DNA from 3 places in the Planococcus sp. FY231025 genome. Region 2 is predicted to be linked to each of the others. Evidence: riboswitches for the same ligand, from Rfam matches in the RefSeq annotation. Region 2 holds a riboswitch; each other region holds the start of a gene.
What was found. A riboswitch is a leader RNA that binds a small molecule or an ion and turns the genes downstream of it on or off. The one in region 2 is predicted to bind S-adenosylmethionine.

Region 1 (6,219 bases), on a different contig from region 2:
GCTTCCCATTAGTAAACCGGTCGACGATCATTGCTAAAGCACCGTCTCCCGTCACATTCGTCGCTGTTCCGAAGCTGTCTTGCGCCAAGTACAAGGCAATCATCAAAGCGACCATAGTAGAGTCGAATCCGAGCATGGTTTCCAACAAACCAATTGCGGCCATAACCGCTCCGCCAGGTACACCAGGTGCTGCGATCATCGTGACGCCCAGCATCAGGATGAAGGGAAGGACACTTCCGAAAGAAGCGACATCGCCTGTCAATAGCATGACGCCGACCGCACAAGAGACGATTGTGATCGTGCTGCCCGATAGATGGATCGTTGCAAACAATGGAACCGCGAAGTCAATGACCCGTTCGTTAGCACCTGTTTTGCGGGCTTGCCGGACGGTGACTGGAATTGTCGCTGCTGAAGATTGAGTACCAAGGGCCGTGAAATATGCCGGCAGCATCGTTTTCAGCAATGAAAACGGATTGCGGCCATTGAGTGTGCCGGCTGTCGTATATTGCAGCAGCAGCATGACCCAATGCAAAATGATAATCATGACGAATACGACAGCAAAGAGTGAAAGAATCTCTGCAACCGCCCCGCCATAGGCCATGTTTCCGAAAATCCCGAAAATATGGAATGGCAGAAGAGGGATGATGACGTACGTGATTGTCTTCTCGATGATTGCCTGAAATTCATCAAAAAACGAAAACATCGTCTTGCTTCCGGTGGAAGCCATGCCGATTCCGAGCAGGAATGCCAGTATCAACGCAGACATGACGCCGAACACCGGCGGCATATCAAGCGCGATAAACGAAGTTGCGAGTGCATGTTCCGGATCATCGATTGCGCTCAACGAACCGCCTTGCATGAAATTCGGCAAAATCGTCGTTGCTGCGAAAAATGCCATCGTACCAGCGATAATAGTCGACGCATACGCGAAAAACGTTGCCAATCCAAGCAGTTTTCCCGATCCTTTGCCTAATTTGGCAATTCCCGGTGCGATAAATCCGAGAATGATCAATGGCACAATGAAATTAAGAAAGTTGCCAAAAATCGTTGTGAATGTAGCAAAACTCCGGGCCAGCCATTCCGGCGCAAACGAACCGATCAACACCCCTAAAGCGATAGCCACAATAATTCTCGGCAATAAACCAAAATTAAACTTCACTTCCATGTCCTCCCTATATGAACAAATGTATTTTATTTATTATCCAAAAGTATCACAAAGGTAAAAAAAAGTTAATAGAATCTCCAATACGCGAAATATTTTTATTATTTCAACAAAGTTAAAACTTCCCTTTCCTCTTCCCACTCCTTCAGCAAAATACAAAAGGCCCCCGAATCTGATTCAGGGGCCTTTTGTTCATTTTATTAGTCGACCGGCACTACTGAGCCGCCCCACTCTTCAAGGATGAAATCTTGGATTTCGTCAGATTTCAGCACTTCCACCAAGGCTTTGACGTTTTCGTTGTCTTCATCGCCTTTGCGGACAGCAATGATGTTGACATATGGTGAATCCGAGCTTTCAAGAGCAATGGAATCTTCAAGCGGGTTCAATCCGGCATCAATCGCGTAGTTGGAGTTGATCAACACGGCATCGCCTTCGCCTTGCTCATACATTTGCACAAGAATCGCCGCTTCGTAATCTGTTTCAAATTGCAGGTTCTTCGGATTATCTGTAATGTCGCTTACTTCGGCTGTTGTTTTTTCCACCGACTCATCCAAAGTGATCAAGCCTTGCGCTTCAAGCATGGACAAGATTCGTCCATGGTCTGCAACAGAGCTGCTCATCAGGATCGTTGCGCCTTCAGGAAGTTCTTCAAGCGACTTATATTTTTGGGAATAAACTCCGATCGGTTCAATATGGATGCCGCCGGCATTTTCAAACTCATAGCCATTCTCGGCAATTTGTGATTCTAAATAAGGGACATGCTGGAAGTAGTTGGCATCAATTTCGCCTGATTCAAGATCTTGGTTAGGGAAGATATAATCCTGGTATGTTTCAATTTCCAGTTCAATACCCTGTTCTTCCAGGATGGGCTGGGCCTGCTCCAGAATCTCCGCATGCGGTACGTTGGACGCTCCCACTTTCAATGTGCTTGACTCTTCCCCGCCGGATCCGCCGCTGCCGGATTCTTCTGCACCGCAGCCTGCCAATGCCAATGCTGCCAATAATGTTCCTGTTACAAGTTTCTTCATGTGTGTACGCTCCCTTTTCTATGGTGTTTTTTATTATGGAATTTTAGATTAACGTTTATCTGATTTCACCGTCAAACGGTCCCCGACAAACTGGATGGCAAAAACGATGACCAAAATCAGGATGGTCGCTACCAGAACAACGTCCTGGCGGCTGCGCTGGAAGCCATCAAGGAAAGCCAGCGTGCCAAGACCGCCTGCTCCGATGATGCCGGCCATCGCGGTATAGCCGACCAAGGCAATGGCCGTAACCGTAATTCCGGAAATCAACGCCGGCTTCGACTCCGGCAGCAGCACCTTGCGGATGATCGTCCATGTGCTTGCACCCATCGAACGCGCCGCTTCAATAACGCCTTTGTCGATCTCTTTCAATGCAATCAGCACCATGCGTGCATAGAACGGTGCTGCCCCGATGATCAGCGCCGGCAATGCCGCATTCGGCCCCCGGATGGTTCCGATCATGAATTTCGTAAGCGGAATCAGCAAAATGATCAAGATGATGAACGGAATCGACCGGAAAATATTGACGAATGCGCCAGTCAGCCAATTCACGATGCTGTTTGCCCATAATTGCTTAGGTGCGGTTAAAAATAGGACGATGCCCAGCACAAGGCCGATGGCGAATGTAAAGAGCGTCGACATAGCCGTCATATACAATGTTTCAAGCGTGGCTTCCCACATATCCTGCCAGTCGACGTTCGGGAATAATGACTCAATCATTTGCCATCACCTCCGTCTGGACGCCTTCCGCATTCAAGAATGCCATTGCCTCAGCAACTTCCGGCTGAGAGCCTTTTATCTGCAAAATCAATGTTCCGTATGCTCCTCGTTGTGTATGGGCGATATTCCCTTGCACAATATTGATATCGACCGGATGCTTCCGGATCAACTTGGTCAAAATCGGCTGCTCTGTCTGGTCCCCGACGAAGACCAGTTTTACCAGCACGCCTTCCGGATACAACTCGCGGAGATGCTTGATCGTCTCCTGTGAATCTTCCGTATCTGTCACTTGCGCCACAAATCGCTTGGTGATGTTTTCCCTCGGCGCCTGGAAGACGCGGAGCACATCGCCCATCTCTACGACCCGGCCGCCTTCCATGACGGCGACGCGATGGCAGATTTTCCGGATGACGTGCATTTCGTGCGTAATCAGCACAATCGTAAGTCCAAGGCGCTTGTTGATGTCCACCAGCAAGTCCAGAATCGAGTCCGTCGTCTGTGGATCGAGTGCAGACGTTGCTTCATCGCATAGCAGCACTTCCGGTTCATTGGCAAGTGCGCGCGCAATGCCGACGCGCTGCTTCTGGCCGCCTGACAGCTGGGACGGGTATGCATTCTCACGTCCACCCAAGCCTACCAGTTCCACCAGTTCTTGGACGCGCGCTGCGCGTTTCTCTTTCGGGACACCGGCGATTTCGAGCGGGAACTCGATGTTCTCTTTGACGGTGCGCGACCAAAGCAAATTGAAATGCTGGAAAATCATGCTGACTTTCTGGCGCGCCTTCCGCAGCTCACCGCTGCTGATATTCGTGATGTCCTGCCCGTTGATGACGACAGAACCTTTTGTCGGCTTTTCAAGCCCGTTCAGCAAACGGATCAATGTACTTTTTCCGGCGCCGCTATAGCCGATGATACCGAAGATCTCGCCGCCGCCGATTGACAAGTCCACGCCGTCCACTGCGGTCAGTGAACCTTTACCGGTATCGAACACTTTCGATAATTGTTTTAATTCGATCATTCCTAAACACTCCCGCCTCAAAATAAAAACCCTTCTGCGCAAATTTGAGCAGAAGGGTAACTTTAAAAGTTAAACCGATCTCTCATCTTCCAAAGCTTTCGCCTTGTGTGATTTGGCACCATTTCATTTTCATGACGGTTGCCGGGCTTCATAGGGCACTTCCCTCCACCACTCTTAATAAGAGTTGACGATATTTAATTGATTTCAGAAATTCAATTTACCACGCTTCACTTTATCCGTCAATAGATTTTAACTTTTCGTATAAATAAGGCACCGATTGGAATGCATAGATCTTTTCTTCCAGCTCTCCGTTCTTTGTGATGAGCAGGCAAGGCACGCTTTCCACTTTATAGAGTCCGGCAATTTCCTGCACATAGTTCAAGTCCGCTTTGCCCATCGGCATGTCCGGCAGGAGCTCTTCAACCACATCGAGCATTTTGGAAGCGACTTTGCATGTGCCGCACATCGGCGTATACAAATAAAACGCGGCGACCGTGTTCGTGTTTTTTTCTTTCAGCCATTCTTTATGAGTCCATTCTTCCATTTCGTTTCATCCCTCAGCTAATAACTTATTGACTTGAACGTTTGCTGAAATCAGAACATCGATCAAGTTGCGGATCGGCGTGGCCGCCACTTCCTTGAAGCTCGGGCTGATGTAAAAGTGCCGGGCTTCGGGAAATTCGCGCTTCACCAATTTCCGCAATTTCTCTCCTGATTTGTCCGCATCGACCAGGATGATGATGTCCAGGCCTTCATATGGCAGCAGCAGTTCTTCAAGCCTCGATGCACTTACTGTACCATTTGTGCAAAGAATCGTCACGGGTTCTGCAATGAGCGGCGCGATCCGCGTCTTATCGCTGATCCCTTCCACCACGATTACTTTTTCCATAAGCCAACACCTCACTAGATCGGTATGAAAGAAAATCTGTATAAAAAAAGCGCCAAAAGGAGGCGCTTTGAGATTACTCGTTGATCATTTCTTTATATTGCTCAGCTGTCATCAACTCGCCTACTTCAGCTTCGCTAGGAGATTCGATTACCACCATCCACGCATTTTCGTAAGGAGATTCGTTGACAAATTCAGGGCTGTCTTCCAGCTCAGAGTTCACTTCAACCACTTTGCCGCTAATCGGCGCGTAAAGTTCCGATACGGTTTTTACAGATTCAACGCTTCCGAAAGGCTGGTCTTTTTTCAGTTCGTCCCCAACTTGCGGCAATTCAACGAAAACGATATCGCCCAATTCGGCCTGTGCAAAATCAGTGATGCCAATGCGTGCTGTACCGCCTTCTACTTTTACCCATTCATGCTCTTTTGAATAACGAAGTTCTTGTGGTGTGCTCATCGAAAACCCTCCAAATTATGTAGTTTGCTCCCCTTTAGTTTGACATAAACATATGGGAAACACAAGAAATGTATGGCTCTACTTCCAGGTATTTTCATAGACGTCTTCCTTGAAACCAAGCGTCGTTTTCTCCCCGTCCCATGCAAGCGGCCGCTTGATGAGCATCCCGTCGCCAGCCAGCAATTCCAGCTGTTCGTCCTCGCCCATTTCCGGCAGTTTTTCCTTCAGCCCAAGCTCACGGTACTTCATGCCGCTCGTATTGAAGAACTTCTTCAGTTCAATGCCGCTGGCTTTGTAGATCTTGCGGAGCTCTTCCTTGGACGGCGGCGCTTCAGCAATATTGATCTCGCGGTACTCGGCACCGTGTTCATCAAGCCATTTCTTTCCGTTGCGGCACGTTGTGCATTTCGGATAAGCATAATATGTAATCACAATAAAACCTCCTTTTCTTCAAGCTTACCAAAATCCAGCTAGCCGGTCGAACGAAGAAAAATGTTCATTTATTTTAGGTGCCTGTGTTTATTGTGATGGAGTTTTCTAATTCTATAAAAGATTAACGTTTTTATTCTCTATGAGCGGTTTTAAGGCTCTATGAGCACATTCCGTACTTCTATGAGCACATAACTGGAAAATGCCTGTTCATGCCTTACTACTCTCCATCTGCCATAGAAATTGAACAAAGAAAAAACGCAGCCTGAGCTGCGTTTTAAAAAATTCTTACACGACGTATTTTTCAACTTCGATCAATTTAACTGCCGCTTCGCGTTTTTTCGCGATGACGTTATAAGGAGTCGAGCGCGTCAATTTGCGTAATGCTGACAGCATCATGCGCTGGTTGTCGCCTTCGATAGCTGCAAGCAAAGTTTCTTTTGCGTCTTTTTCGATTTTGTCGAATGCTTCCTGGCAATAGATCTGCGTGTACAGCAATTTCTGTTTCGCTTTTTCTTCGCC
Region 2 (6,219 bases):
GTCGAAGCGATTGCCGGCCTGATTGAAGTTAGCGAACTTCATGACGATTACGTCATTCCGGCCCCATTTGACCAACGGGTTGCATCGGCTGTGGCTGCAGCGGTGGCAAAAGCGGCAATTGAAACAGAAGTGGCGCGTCATCCGTCCGCGCTAAAAGAAGCGGTGGACCTAAACGTCCCAATCGGAGCAACTGACAGACGCAGCTAATATATATAATAGAAGAAAGCCGTCAGTGTTAACGCACTGGACGGCTTTTTTTTGTGTAAATTGGGAATCGCCGATAAATCCCTAGAATCGCCGATAAATCCCCAGAATCGCCGATAAAACCCCAGAATCGCCGATAAATCCCCAGAATCGCCGATAAATCCCCAGGATCGCCGATAACCTTCAAGAATCGCCGAAAAACTAAAAAAATGAAAGCCGGATGCACAGAACAGGCATCCGGCTCTCAAGGGTTTATTTCACCAATTCGGCAGGGTGGGCACGCCGTACTTTCTGCAATGCCTGCTCCAGGTCTTCAAGCAGATCGTCCGCGTGTTCAAGCCCGACGGATAGGCGCAGAACGCCGTCCGTAATGCCGCGTTTTTCGCGCTCCTCTTTCGGCATGGAGGCGTGGGACATTGTGGCAGGATAGGAAAGGATCGTTTCAACAGCACCGAGGCTGACGGCGAAAATCGGAATCTGCAGACTTTCCACAAAGGTCTTGGCAGCGGCTTTGTCCGCAAGGCGGAAGGAAAGCACGGCACCGGCACCGGTTGCTTGGCGTTCGTGGATCGGATTCCCGGGATGGAAACGGAAGCCGGGATAATAAACTTCCTCGATAGCTGGATGGGTATGCAGGTAATCGGCGATGATGCGGGCGGAAGCCGATGACTGTTTCAGCCTTGAGCCCAGAGTTTTGATGCCTTGGATCAATGTATAGGAATCCTGTGCGCCTAGCACCGATCCGAACGTATTTTGGATAAATCCGAGGCGGCTGCCGAGTTCCGGATCTTTGGTGACAGCAAGCCCGGCAATGATATCGCTGTGCCCGGACAGGAATTTCGTTGCACTGTGGAGCACAAGGTCTGCGCCCAGATCCAAAGGGTTCTGATAAAGCGGCGTCATGAACGTGTTGTCGACGAACGTCAGACAATCATTCGCTTTGGCCAGTTTTGCGGCAATTTCAATATCGGTGATTTTCATCACCGGGTTAGATGGCGTTTCGATATAGACCACTTTGCTGTTCTCCTGGAAAGCGGCGGCCATTTCACTCAAGTCGGTCATGTCGACAAACGAATAGCTGATTCCGAACCGCGGCAGCACCTCGGTGACAAAGCGGAAAGTCCCGCCGTAGACATCTTCAGAAACGAGGACGTGGTCCCCGGCAGACAATAGCATGAATGCCGAAGAGATGGCGGCCATGCCGGAAGCGAACGCAAAACCGCGTGTGCCGTTCTCCAGTTTGGCAATGGTTTCTTCAAGCTTTTGGCGTGTCGGGTTGCCGGAGCGGCTGTAATCGAACAGACCGAACTCTTCAAAATCCGCTTGGTGGTATGTCGATGATAAGAAAATCGGGACATTCACTGCGCCTGTTTTCTCATCGGTGCCCGCTGCGTGGATCAATTGGGTTTCCAGACGGTTTGTCGTCATAGGCGTACGCCCTCCTTGTCGAATGTTTTCAATGCTTCGGCGAGGTCCGCCGCCAGGTCTTCAGCTTCTTCGATGCCTACTGAGAACCGGAGCAGCCTGTCGCAGATGCCGCGGCTTGTCCGCTCTTCATAAGGGATTTCAGCGTGTGTCTGGGTAGCCGGGTAGGTGATGAAACTTTCAACGCCGCCCAGGCTTTCGGCGAACGTGATCAATTCCAGGCTTTCGAGGAACGAGGCGACCCATTCCGCTTGATTCAGCCGGAATGACAGCATGCCTCCTTTCCCGGGATATAGAACGTCCGATACGGCCGGATGGGATTGCAGGAATTCCGCCATTTCCTTGGCGTTCTTTTCGTGTTGTTTCATGCGGAGCGGCAATGTCTTCAACCCGCGGATCAACAGCCATGAATCAAACGGCGACAGCACTGCGCCTGCCGAATTGTGAAGGACGGCTAACCGTTCGCACAGCGCATCTCCTTTCGCGGCAACCAGTCCGGCGAGTACATCGTTATGGCCGCCGATATATTTCGTGGCGCTGTGCACAACAATATCTGCACCGAGTGAAATCGGCTGTTGAAGATAAGGCGTTAGGAATGTGTTGTCGGCAATCAGCAGCAAATTGTATTTTTTAGCCAAAGCGGCATAGCGCTCCAGGTCGATTTCCTGCATCAAGGGATTGGTCGGCGTTTCGATGAAGAAGGCGCGGGTGTTTTCATTGATCAATGCTTCCGTCTTTTCGCCATCGTTGAAGTCCGAATAGTGCGTGTGGATGCCGAAGACATCTGAGTAATGGTTCAACAGGCGGTAGGTGCCGCCGTAAATGTCCTCAGGCACCACCAGTTCATCTCCCGGGCGGAACAGGGACAGCACCAATTGGATGGCAGCCATGCCGGAACTGCAGGCATACCCGGCATCTGCGCCTTCCAGCGCCGCAAAGCCTTCTTCGAGAACCGTACGCGTCGGGTTTTTCGTGCGGGTATAGTCGTAGCCGGTGGATTTACCGAGGCCTTCATGTTCGTATGCAGTCGATAAGTAAATCGGAGTGCTGACTGCGCCGGTTTTTTCATCGCTGCGGGTGCCTAATTGAACCAATCGGGTTTCTAAACTTCTCTTTGCCATTTCGCTCATCCTTTCAAAAAAAAAACAGGGGCTTTCTTCAGAAAAAGAAGAAAGCCCCTGTATAGGAACACGTTCTTCTCATCTTCTAGGCATGCGCCTATTGGAATTAGCACCTTGGCCTTTGCAGGCTGGTTGCTGAGACTTCACAGGGCCAAATCCCTCCGTCTCTCTAGATAAGAAATAAAATATGCAATTGAATTTATATAATACAGATTACTTTAATCCAATTGGATGGAAAAGACAAGGGGGAAACCGGATTTTTATTAATTTTCACTCAATAAGGGCGTTTGCTGGCGGCAGGAGGATTCCTTACGCGTTCAAGCGGGTATAGGATAAACCGGTGCCCCTGCCGGCGGATTTTCGCTGATGAGGGTTGCCGGCTTTAAAAAAGACAAGCGCTCCTTCTGTATCCAAGTAGTATTGAAATCTTACGGCGCAAAGGACAACGCTTTTAATTCGAAAATCGAAAGGTTATAATAAACACTAGAATTTAGCGAAAAGGGGCTTTTTGATGTATATTGTAACTTCCACTGTAACGGTGCCGGAAGAAAAGACGGACGACTTGATCGCCATCTATAAAAACCGCTCGCGGCGTGTCGACAAAGCGGATGGTTTCCATTCATTCCGTTTGATCCAAAATACCAAAAAGCCGAATGAGCTGACGGTACACCTGGAATGGCATTCAAAAGAAGCCTATATGAAATGGGTCAAGAGCAATGAGTTCAAGGAAATCCATGAACTGGAAAAGCATTACCCGGACCAGCAGCTTGCAGGCATTGTACCGAAAGTGCGGCAGTACGAGGTGGTTGCTGAATGAACACAGAAACCAAAGGCCGCATTGCTTCGGCAACGGCGACCAGCATTTATGAAGCTTATCCCTCGTTATGGGACCGGTTCGGGGAACGCGGATTCCTGCGTACGGAGGAAGACAACCGGCATCACTTGGACCATTTGGAGACGGCGTATGAGCTGCAGGACTCTAAAATCTTTCTCGATTACAGCGTTTGGCTGGAAGGCGTGTTGAACAGCCGCAATGTCGAGACCGGATTGATCATCGATAATTTTGAACGCCTGATGGATATACTGCCCGGAAAGGCAGAAAAGGCAGAAGAGGAATTCATGCTTTCGTGCCTGAAGCAAGCGAATAAAATGTTGTCGGAAAGATGACTTGAAGGAGGTTGAAGAATGATTCAACCGATACAACTCGCGGAATTGTTCCTGGATGGAAATGATGCGGAAGCCCTTGTGCAAGTTCGCAGATTTCTGGAGGAGTATACGCAGCACGAACTTTTTGCGCGATTGCTGACGCCGGCAATGTACCATATCGGCGAATTGTGGGAAAACAATGAGATCGGGGTAGCGGATGAACACTTGGCCACTGCCGTCTGTGATTTTGTTGTTTCCGCTGTCGAAAACCGGAAACAGCAGGGGGATGGCACGGAACGCAAAGTGATGGTCCTTGGCCCGGAAGGCGAAGACCATTACATCGGATTGAAAATGGTATCGAGCCGGTTCCGTGAGAACGGCTGGTCGGTGAAATACCTTGGCCCGAACTTGCCGCTTGACCATGCGTTGGATGCCGCAAAACGCTGGGAGCCCGATGCAATAGCGCTTTCAGCGGCGCTAGTCTACCGCCTGCCGTTGATCAAGACCTATATCAAAGAATTTCTGGAACTGGATCCGAAGCCGATTGTCTTTTTGGGAGGACGGGCAGTTTCAAAAGCGAATCCGGAGGCGCTCCGCAATGAAGGCGCGATCGTCTTGGAGGATCTTGAACAATTAGAGCGATGGCTGACGATGGGAGAGGAACTGCAAGATGGATACGGAATATCAGTTTGAAGGCTTGCCGCTCCCGGCATTCAAATTATCGAAGGAACTGAAAGTGTTGGGGATCTCTCAAGAAGCGGAAAAATTTTTCGGGCCAACGGCTTCATTCAAGGACTTGATTGATGAAGGCAGCTTGAAGAAAGTGGAGAAATTGCTGATGCCGGAAACAGGTCCGGTACGGTTTGAAATGAATGTGGTCTCTGCAAGCGGCGGTCTCCTATTGGCCGACCTTCATGGAAAATGGCAAAGCGACGAAAGCTGGACGGTTGTTGTTATCTCCAAAGAGGACAATATCGAGCGCATCTCGCAGCAATTGCGGCGCCTGCAGGAACGGCTGCGCGAGACCGACTATGATCTGTTTCAGGAAAAGGAGCTTTCCATGCAGCTGCTCCAGCGAGTCCGAATGCTTTCTGCACCGAGCATCCGTCTGGACCTCGACCAGATGCTCATCCCGCTTTTCGGCGACTTGACGGCAGTGAAAATGGAAGCGGTCGGCGACAATGTCCTGAAAAACATCCACGACTCGCACGTCGAAACGGCCATCATCGACTTTACCGCGGTGGACCAGATCGAAGAAGAAGGGCTGAAGCTCTGGAACGGCTTGATGCAATCGCTGAAGGTCATGGGCGTCGAGTGCATTGTGACCGGAATCAAACCGGCGCATGCCAAACGGCTGCATGACCTTGAATCCAATACCGTGATGCGCTTCGCCTCGACACTCCTCGAAGTGCTCAACGAAAAAAGCGGAAGCCGGCTCTGAAAAGAGCCGATTCAGCTTGTATACAAAAGAATATTTATTCCTCTTCAAGAATGAGAGTCATTTAGGAGAAGCTATCCCGGATCCGCCACTTCAGGCGGACGCTTTCCGCGGGCTCGCGCCGAACTAACTAAGAACCTGTGCTCCTGCGCAAGCTCGTCGCAAATGCTTGCCCTCGCAAGCTTCGGTCAAGCATTGACTGGCGTCCGAGTGGATTTCGGCACTTCGCTATCCCGCAGGAAAGCCAATGACCGAAGAGAGTTCGGTCATTGGCTTTGCGACGAAGTGCGAAGCACTGCAGGAGCACAATGTTTGCCCTTGCCGCCTTCCGTTGCGGATCCTAAAGTCAGCGGCTTGTAACTAGATACACAAAGCAGAATAAGCGTCTTAATCCTTTTTTTGATACAGGTGACGCTCCCGACCGGGCTGGCCACGGAGACTCCTGTGGGAGCAGCGAAGCGACTCGAGCTGAAGGCCCCGCAGGAAAGACTTGGCCTGCCAAGTCTTTGCGACGAAGCTAGCGCAGCGATGCAGGAGCATGGTTTTTCAGTGACGAGGAGACTGAAGCCGAGCCCACGGAAAGCGAAGTGGCCAGCCCGGTCGGGCTTATACATCTCTGTTCAATCAAATTAGACTTTTTCTACAGTCTGAGCCGGCTCTGAAAAGAGCCGGTTTTTCTATGCCGTGAGCCGGAAAAGTGAAGGGCGTGGAAGAAATCGCTACAATGGTAAATATGAGGAGTGATTTATTTGGAATCGAAAAAATTCAACAATGTCCCGCTGTCGGTGCTGGACTTGGCACCGATCAATGCAGGAAGCGGCCCGGGGCAGGCGTTCAAGAACAGCGCTGAACTGGCGCAGCACGTAGAGAAATTAGGATTCAACC
Region 3 (6,219 bases), on a different contig from region 2:
ATTTGATAAACACCGCATCCACAAAGGAATTGTGCAACAAGGGAGAGGGGAAATTCGCTCGGCGTTGCGGCCTGTTCTTCACTACTTCTTCAAGCGGCACCTAAAAAAGATGGGCGAAGCCATGACACTTATGGCTTCGCCCATCCATCCGGGGGCTTATTCATTTTGACTTCCGGTTCTTTTCTGCTTCACCGGGCCCATGCCGCAATGGCTGCGATATCTTCCGGTGTGGTCCTGCAGCATCCGCCGATGACTCGTGCGCCTGCTTCATGCCATCCTTTGGTGTGGGCGGAGAACGGGTTTGCCGACGGCTCTTCGCTCCACGTCTTGCTTTTGGCATCGTATTCTTCGCCTGAATTCGGGTAGACGATGACCGGTTTGGCAGACCGGCTTTTCACTTCACCAATCAGCGATTCGATAAAGCCTGGCGCGGAGCAGTTGATGCCGATGGCCGCTGCCTGCGCTTCGCCGTCCAGCCATTCCGCACAGGCGGAGATCTTTTCTCCGTCACTGATGTGGAGCCCGTCTTTCGCACTGAAGCTGAACCAGGCATGGACATCCGGAAAATCCTTGAGCACGTGTACGATAGCTTTCGCTTCCGCAAGGCATGGCAGGGTCTCACACGCTAAGATGTCGGCTCCCGCTTCGATTAGCACCTGGATGCGGTCTTTGTGGAAAGCCACGAGCTCCTCTTCGGTCAGCGAATAATCGCCGCGGTACTCGGAGCCGTCCGAGAGAAAAGCGCCGTAGGGGCCGACGGAAGCCGCCACTAACGGTTTCGGCCTTGCGGATTTGTCTGCAACGCCTGCCCAGAATTCATCGCGGGCCCCGACGGCGATCCCGACCGACTGTTGGATCAAACGGATCGCCTCTTCTTCTGTAAGCCCTCTTTCCTGATAGCCTTGGATCGTTGCCTGGTAGCTTGCTGTGATCGCACAGTCCGCCCCTGCCTCAAAATAATCCAGATGGACTCTTTTGATCATTTCCGGGTTTTCCATGACGATTTTTGCCGACCACAACCGGTCATTCAAATCACAGCCGTAATTCTCAAGTTCTGTCGCCATCGCGCCGTCGAGAATGAGGACCGGAAAGTCCTTTAAAATCTGTTCAATCGGGTTCATGCATCCTCATCCTTTCCATGTCCACCTTCAAGATACTGTCCTTAGTTGCTTCTGTTGGCTCTACTTAAGAATTGCTTTGTCCGTTCCATTTTCGGATTATTGAAAAGCTGTTCCGGCGTTCCTTCTTCGACAATCTGTCCGTCTTCCATGAAAACGACGCGGTCGGAGATATCCTGCGCAAAATGGAGCTCATGGGTCACAATCAGCATCGTGTTCCCTTCGTCCGCCACTTTCCGGATCGTCGCCAGCACTTCGTCCACCAGCTCCGGATCCAAAGAGGAGGTCGGTTCATCGAACAGCAGCACTTCCGGGCCCAGCGCCAGTGCCCGCGCAATGCCGACCCGCTGCTGCTGGCCGCCCGACAATTGGGCCGGATAATGGTTCATCCGGTTCGCCAATCCGACCCGTTCCAGGATTTCCATGCTCCGCTTTTCGGCTTCTTCTTTATGTAATTTCTTTACACTGGTCAACCCGATCATGACGTTTTGCAGCACCGTGAAATTCTTGAACAAGTTGTATTGCTGGAACACCATGCCGGTCGAATTCCGTAAGGAGACGATGTCCGCTTTTTTGGCTGATTCGGCGTCCACTCGTTTGCCGCCGATCTCCACAATCCCGCGGGTCGGCTCCTCCAGGAAATTGATGCAGCGCAGGAGCGTTGATTTGCCTGAACCGCTCGGCCCCAGAATCGAAACCACTTCGCCTTTCTTGACGTTCAAGTCGATTCCTTTCAGTACGTGCTGGCTGTCGAAATACTTATGGATATTTTCCAATTTGATCATCACGCAATCCTTCTTTCATATCGGCGTGCCCGCTTCTCGACTCTTACCAGCAGCCGCTCCACTGCGATGCAAAGGATCCAGTAGACGATTGATACCGCGATATACACTTCAAAAAATGCCAATCCGCGGGATCCGAGAATTTTCGCTTGCCCCATGATGTCGATGACGCCGATGATGAATACCAAAGACGTATCCTTGATCGTGCTGATGAACATGTTTCCGAGGTTCGGGATGGCTGTGGCCAGCGCCTGCGGGAAAATGATCTTGATCATCATTTGTGACGGGCTCATTCCGATCGACTTGGCCGCTTCAAACTGCCCGCGGTCAACTGACTCAATCGCAGAGCGAATCGTCTCGGAAAGATAAGCTCCCAGATTCACGGAGAATGCCACCAGCGCATAGACTTCAGGCGGGATGCTGTTGACGTCCGCCGACTGGAGCCAGCCGTATTCGATCTGCAGATAGTAGATGATTTTCGGAATCCCGTAAAACACCAGATAGATCTGGACCAGTAAAGGCGTTCCCCTGATAAAGGATACGTAGATGGACGAAATCACCCGCAATACCGGGACTTTATAAATTTTGATAAGGGCGGTAATCACGCCGATCAATAAGCTGATAACCAGCGACCCCACTGCGATGCCTATCGTGATGGGCAACCGCGCAAGGATTGCGGGAAAGCTTTCGATTAAAAAATTGATATCCAGTAAATTCTCCATTGTCTCTTCCCCTCCACAAACCTATTCAGGGATGTACTCTCCGCCGGTCCACTTGTTCGACAGCTCCGCGAGTGTGCCGTCCTGCTTGAGCTCTTCAAGAACAGGGTCGATCAGCGCTTTCAGCTTTTCGCCTTCTTCTCCGTTTTTCAAGACGATTCCCATGTCGTCATTGACCAATGGCTGCCCGACAATTTCCACGCCCAGATCGTTTTTCTCCAAAACTGCATCGATCATGATCGGATCGTTGACATAAGCGTCGATTCGGCCGTTTTGCACGTCCTGCAGAATCTCGGAAGGGTTGCCGCTTTCGCTGTATTTCAATTCGATCGGCGTCGCTGCTCCCTTATTGTATTCCTCCAAGAGCAAAGTGTAGGAGTCGCCGGCCAAAGCCCCGACTTTCTTGCCTTCCAAGTCTTCAATCGTCTGGATATCTTCTCGTCCCTTCTTCACGGCAATGACCGTTTCGGCCGCAAAATAGGATTCATCGGTGAACAGATACTTTTCTTGGCGTTCCGGCGTTTTCGCGACTTGGTCGGCGATCGCCTGGATTTTATTGGACTCGAGCGCCAGGAACATGCTATCCCAAGGAACGGCGGTGAATTCGAACGTGTAGCCGTCCAGTTTCTCATCGACCGCTTTGACCACTTCCACATCATAGCCGGTCAATTCGTTGTTATCGTCCGCAAACGCAAACGGCGGATAGTCATTCTGCGTTCCCACCAGGATCACTCCTTCGCCCGTGGCTGTCGCTTCTTTTGACGAACAGCCGCTTAAGACGCCGCCTGCGCCGATCAATAAAACCAGTGAGAGGGTTAAATAATTTTTTCTTTTCATGTTAAAACTCCTTCGTTAGTAGAGAGTCGCAAGCTCCTGCCTTGCAGGAAAACCTTGCGCTATTGGGATGGATGAGGCAAGTAAACGCAAAAAAACCTATTTCGATAGGAAATAGGTTTTAATCTAGATCTTATCTCTCAGAGCAAATGCCCTGCAGGAATTAGCACCGCTCATGAAAATGATGGTTGCTGGACGTCACAGGGCCTGTCCCTCAGTCTCTCTTGATAAGTTATTTAATTTTTTTACATAATTAAGATAGTATTTGAGATTACCGCTTCTGTCAAACACATTTTTCATCTATTTCGAATTTTGATGAATTATTTCCCGGGAAATGTCCGGAATTCATGCGGCGTGTTTCCCTTCCTCGCTTGATTGAAGGGTTTATTTCAAGTGCTAACCGCTCATTCGTCCAAGGCAGGCAGCACTCTTTTGGCCAATTGACAATCATCGGAATCTTGCATACCATCTAGTCATACTTTCGAATTCCACAAAGAGCGGAGCGGACTGAACATGACAAAAGACCAGGTTTATGATGTCGCAATCATCGGTGCAGGAACGATGGGCATGGCGGCCGGCGCCTTTTTGGCGAAGCAGAATGCGAAGACCTTGCTGATCGATGCCTTCGATCCGCCGCATACTAAAGGGAGCCATCACGGCGACACCCGCCTGATTCGGCATGCGTACGGCGAAGGCCGGCAATATGTGACGCTTGTGAAGCGCGCGCAGCAATTATGGGAGCAGCTCGAACAAGAAACGGGCCATAAAATTTTCGAGAACACCGGTGTGCTCGGCATCGGCCCGGAAGACTCCCCTTTTCTTCAGGAAACGATCGCTTCTGCCCGGAAGCATAACCTATCGTTAGAGATTTTGAACGGCCGGGAAATCAACGAAAGATGGCCGGGGTTTTCCGTGCCAGACCAGTACATCGGCTGCTTTGAATCGGCATCGGGGCTGATCTACAGCGAAAATGCCATTCGGGCCTATAAGGAAACCGCTTTGAAATACGGAGCAGACCTTGCTGCCAATACACCGGTTCAGCACATTGACCCCAATGATCCGCAAGGCGTGAAAATTTCGACTGGAACAACGGACTTTTATGCAAAGAAAGTGATTGTTACAGCGGGTGCCTGGGCAGCGAAATTATTGCCGGAACTTCATTTGCCCATCCAGCCGACCCGAAAAGCCGTCGGCTGGTTCGAAGCCCCTGCCGCTCTTTTTGATGCCGCACACTTTCCGTCCTTTTTCATCGAGGACAACAACCACAAGGCGTACGGCTTCCCGAACTTGGACGGCACCGGCCTGAAAATCGGGCGGTCCGACGGCGGGGACCCGATTGATCCGGACGTGCATTCACAGAACTTCGGGCAGTATGAAACCGATGAAGGCGACCTTAGGCGCGTGCTCCAAACTTTCCTGCCGGAAGCGAACGGCGAACTGCTCGAAGCGAAGACCTGCCTCTATACCGTTTCAAGCGACCATGATTTCATCGTCGACTTCCATCCTGAAAACAAGCACGTCATTTTCGCCTGCGGCTTTTCGGGCCACGGCTTTAAATTCGGAAGCGTGATGGGCGAAGTCCTGAGCCAAATGGTTTTGGAGGGACGGAGTGAATTGGACATCTCCATCTTCTCGCTTAACCGATTCGTGGAGTGACAAATTTCGGACCATCTCCAAAAGGACTTCCTGAACGCTTCTTTAATCGGCGTTTCAGGAAGTCCTTTTTAAATCCCTGTTTCGTGCATCCGGCGCTTTTCCATGCCTTCTCCGAACCGTTATAGTAAAGAAAACCTTCTTTTGGAAAGGACGGAACCGGCATGGAAATCGTGAACATGATCGGCGCTAAGACCCGGCAGGAATTGAGGGATTGGCTGGAAGAAAATTCAACGAAAGAAAAGTTTTGCTGGGTGATTCTTGGCACGAAGCAGCAGCCCGATGCCCTCCAGTACCTGGACACAGTCGAAGAGGCCCTTTGCTTCGGCTGGATCGACGGCATCAAGAAGAAGCTTACCGGCACCCAAGTGGCCCAAAGGCTTTCCCCGAGACAGAAAAAGAGCAACTGGACGGAATTGAACAAAGAAAGAGTGCGGAGGCTCGAAAAGCTGGGGTTGATGAAAGACCAGGGATTGAACGTGCTCCCTGACATGCGCCCTGAATCGTTTGCGGTTCATCCAGAGATTTTATCCCGTCTGCAAGAAGACGCGCAGGTCTATCAGAACTTCATGAATTTCCCCGAATTGTACCGGAGAATCAGAATTGACAACATCCAAGGATATAAAGAAGTTGATTCTGAAATTTACAATAAACGATTGGATAAGTTCATTAAAAACACCCGCGAGAACAAGATATACGGCCAATGGAATGACGATGGACGCTTGAGTGATTATTAAAGCATGCAGCAAGATAAAATTACCGCACACGGTGTCCAATTGATTCAACTCCTTTTACGAGCACCAAGCCTTTTTATCAATTAACGTTTTCTACATGAGAAACGTTATTGTGGTTTGAAAATTAAAATTATTCTAAAATATTTATATTAGTTCTTCTTGCTCCTTTTCGAAATAAAACGGTCCAGAAGGAAAAATGATAACGCTTACTCTCCCATAACTTCCGGAGTAATTCAAAGATTTTTTTCAACTCAAGGGTTTCCTTTGACAAATATCCGATTTCATATAACAATTAGAAGCAGGAATTAGAATGATTATAGTTAAATAATTATATTAATTGAGGTGATGGACTTTGATTAATATTTTTTTATGGAATTAT

Region 1: another riboswitch for S-adenosylmethionine. It lies ahead of ACTL32_RS15330 (methionine ABC transporter ATP-binding protein); the one in region 2 lies ahead of ACTL32_RS02000 (methionine biosynthesis PLP-dependent protein).
Region 3: another riboswitch for S-adenosylmethionine. It lies ahead of ACTL32_RS03540 (transporter substrate-binding domain-containing protein); the one in region 2 lies ahead of ACTL32_RS02000 (methionine biosynthesis PLP-dependent protein).

Annotation. Positions count from the first base shown of each region.
Region 1 is NZ_JBQJJG010000010.1:7,106-13,324, forward strand. It holds gene ACTL32_RS15315 (dicarboxylate/amino acid:cation symporter) at 1-1,159, opposite strand, end outside; gene ACTL32_RS15320 (MetQ/NlpA family ABC transporter substrate-binding protein) at 1,363-2,190, opposite strand; gene ACTL32_RS15325 (methionine ABC transporter permease) at 2,239-2,907, opposite strand; gene ACTL32_RS15330 (methionine ABC transporter ATP-binding protein) at 2,900-3,925, opposite strand; SAM riboswitch class I at 4,005-4,109, opposite strand; gene ACTL32_RS15335 (thioredoxin family protein) at 4,158-4,469, opposite strand; gene ACTL32_RS15340 (toprim domain-containing protein) at 4,476-4,814, opposite strand; gene gcvH (glycine cleavage system protein GcvH) at 4,888-5,268, opposite strand; gene ACTL32_RS15350 (arsenate reductase family protein) at 5,347-5,700, opposite strand; gene ACTL32_RS15355 (acyl-CoA dehydrogenase family protein) at 5,986-6,219, opposite strand, start outside.
Region 2 is NZ_JBQJJG010000001.1:447,297-453,515, forward strand. It holds gene ACTL32_RS01990 (NAD(P)-dependent malic enzyme) at 1-207, shown strand, start outside; gene metC (cystathionine beta-lyase) at 457-1,632, opposite strand; gene ACTL32_RS02000 (methionine biosynthesis PLP-dependent protein) at 1,629-2,750, opposite strand; SAM riboswitch class I at 2,826-2,930, opposite strand; gene ACTL32_RS02005 (antibiotic biosynthesis monooxygenase family protein) at 3,262-3,567, shown strand; gene ACTL32_RS02010 (hypothetical protein) at 3,564-3,917, shown strand; gene ACTL32_RS02015 (cobalamin B12-binding domain-containing protein) at 3,936-4,589, shown strand; gene ACTL32_RS02020 (STAS domain-containing protein) at 4,567-5,337, shown strand; gene ACTL32_RS02025 (LLM class flavin-dependent oxidoreductase) at 6,084-6,219, shown strand, end outside.
Region 3 is NZ_JBQJJG010000004.1:50,276-56,494, reverse strand. It holds gene mmuM (homocysteine S-methyltransferase) at 189-1,121, opposite strand; gene ACTL32_RS03550 (amino acid ABC transporter ATP-binding protein) at 1,163-1,903, opposite strand; gene ACTL32_RS03545 (amino acid ABC transporter permease) at 1,903-2,622, opposite strand; gene ACTL32_RS03540 (transporter substrate-binding domain-containing protein) at 2,644-3,456, opposite strand; SAM riboswitch class I at 3,584-3,687, opposite strand; gene solA (N-methyl-L-tryptophan oxidase) at 3,967-5,109, shown strand; gene ACTL32_RS03530 (YdeI/OmpD-associated family protein) at 5,271-5,843, shown strand.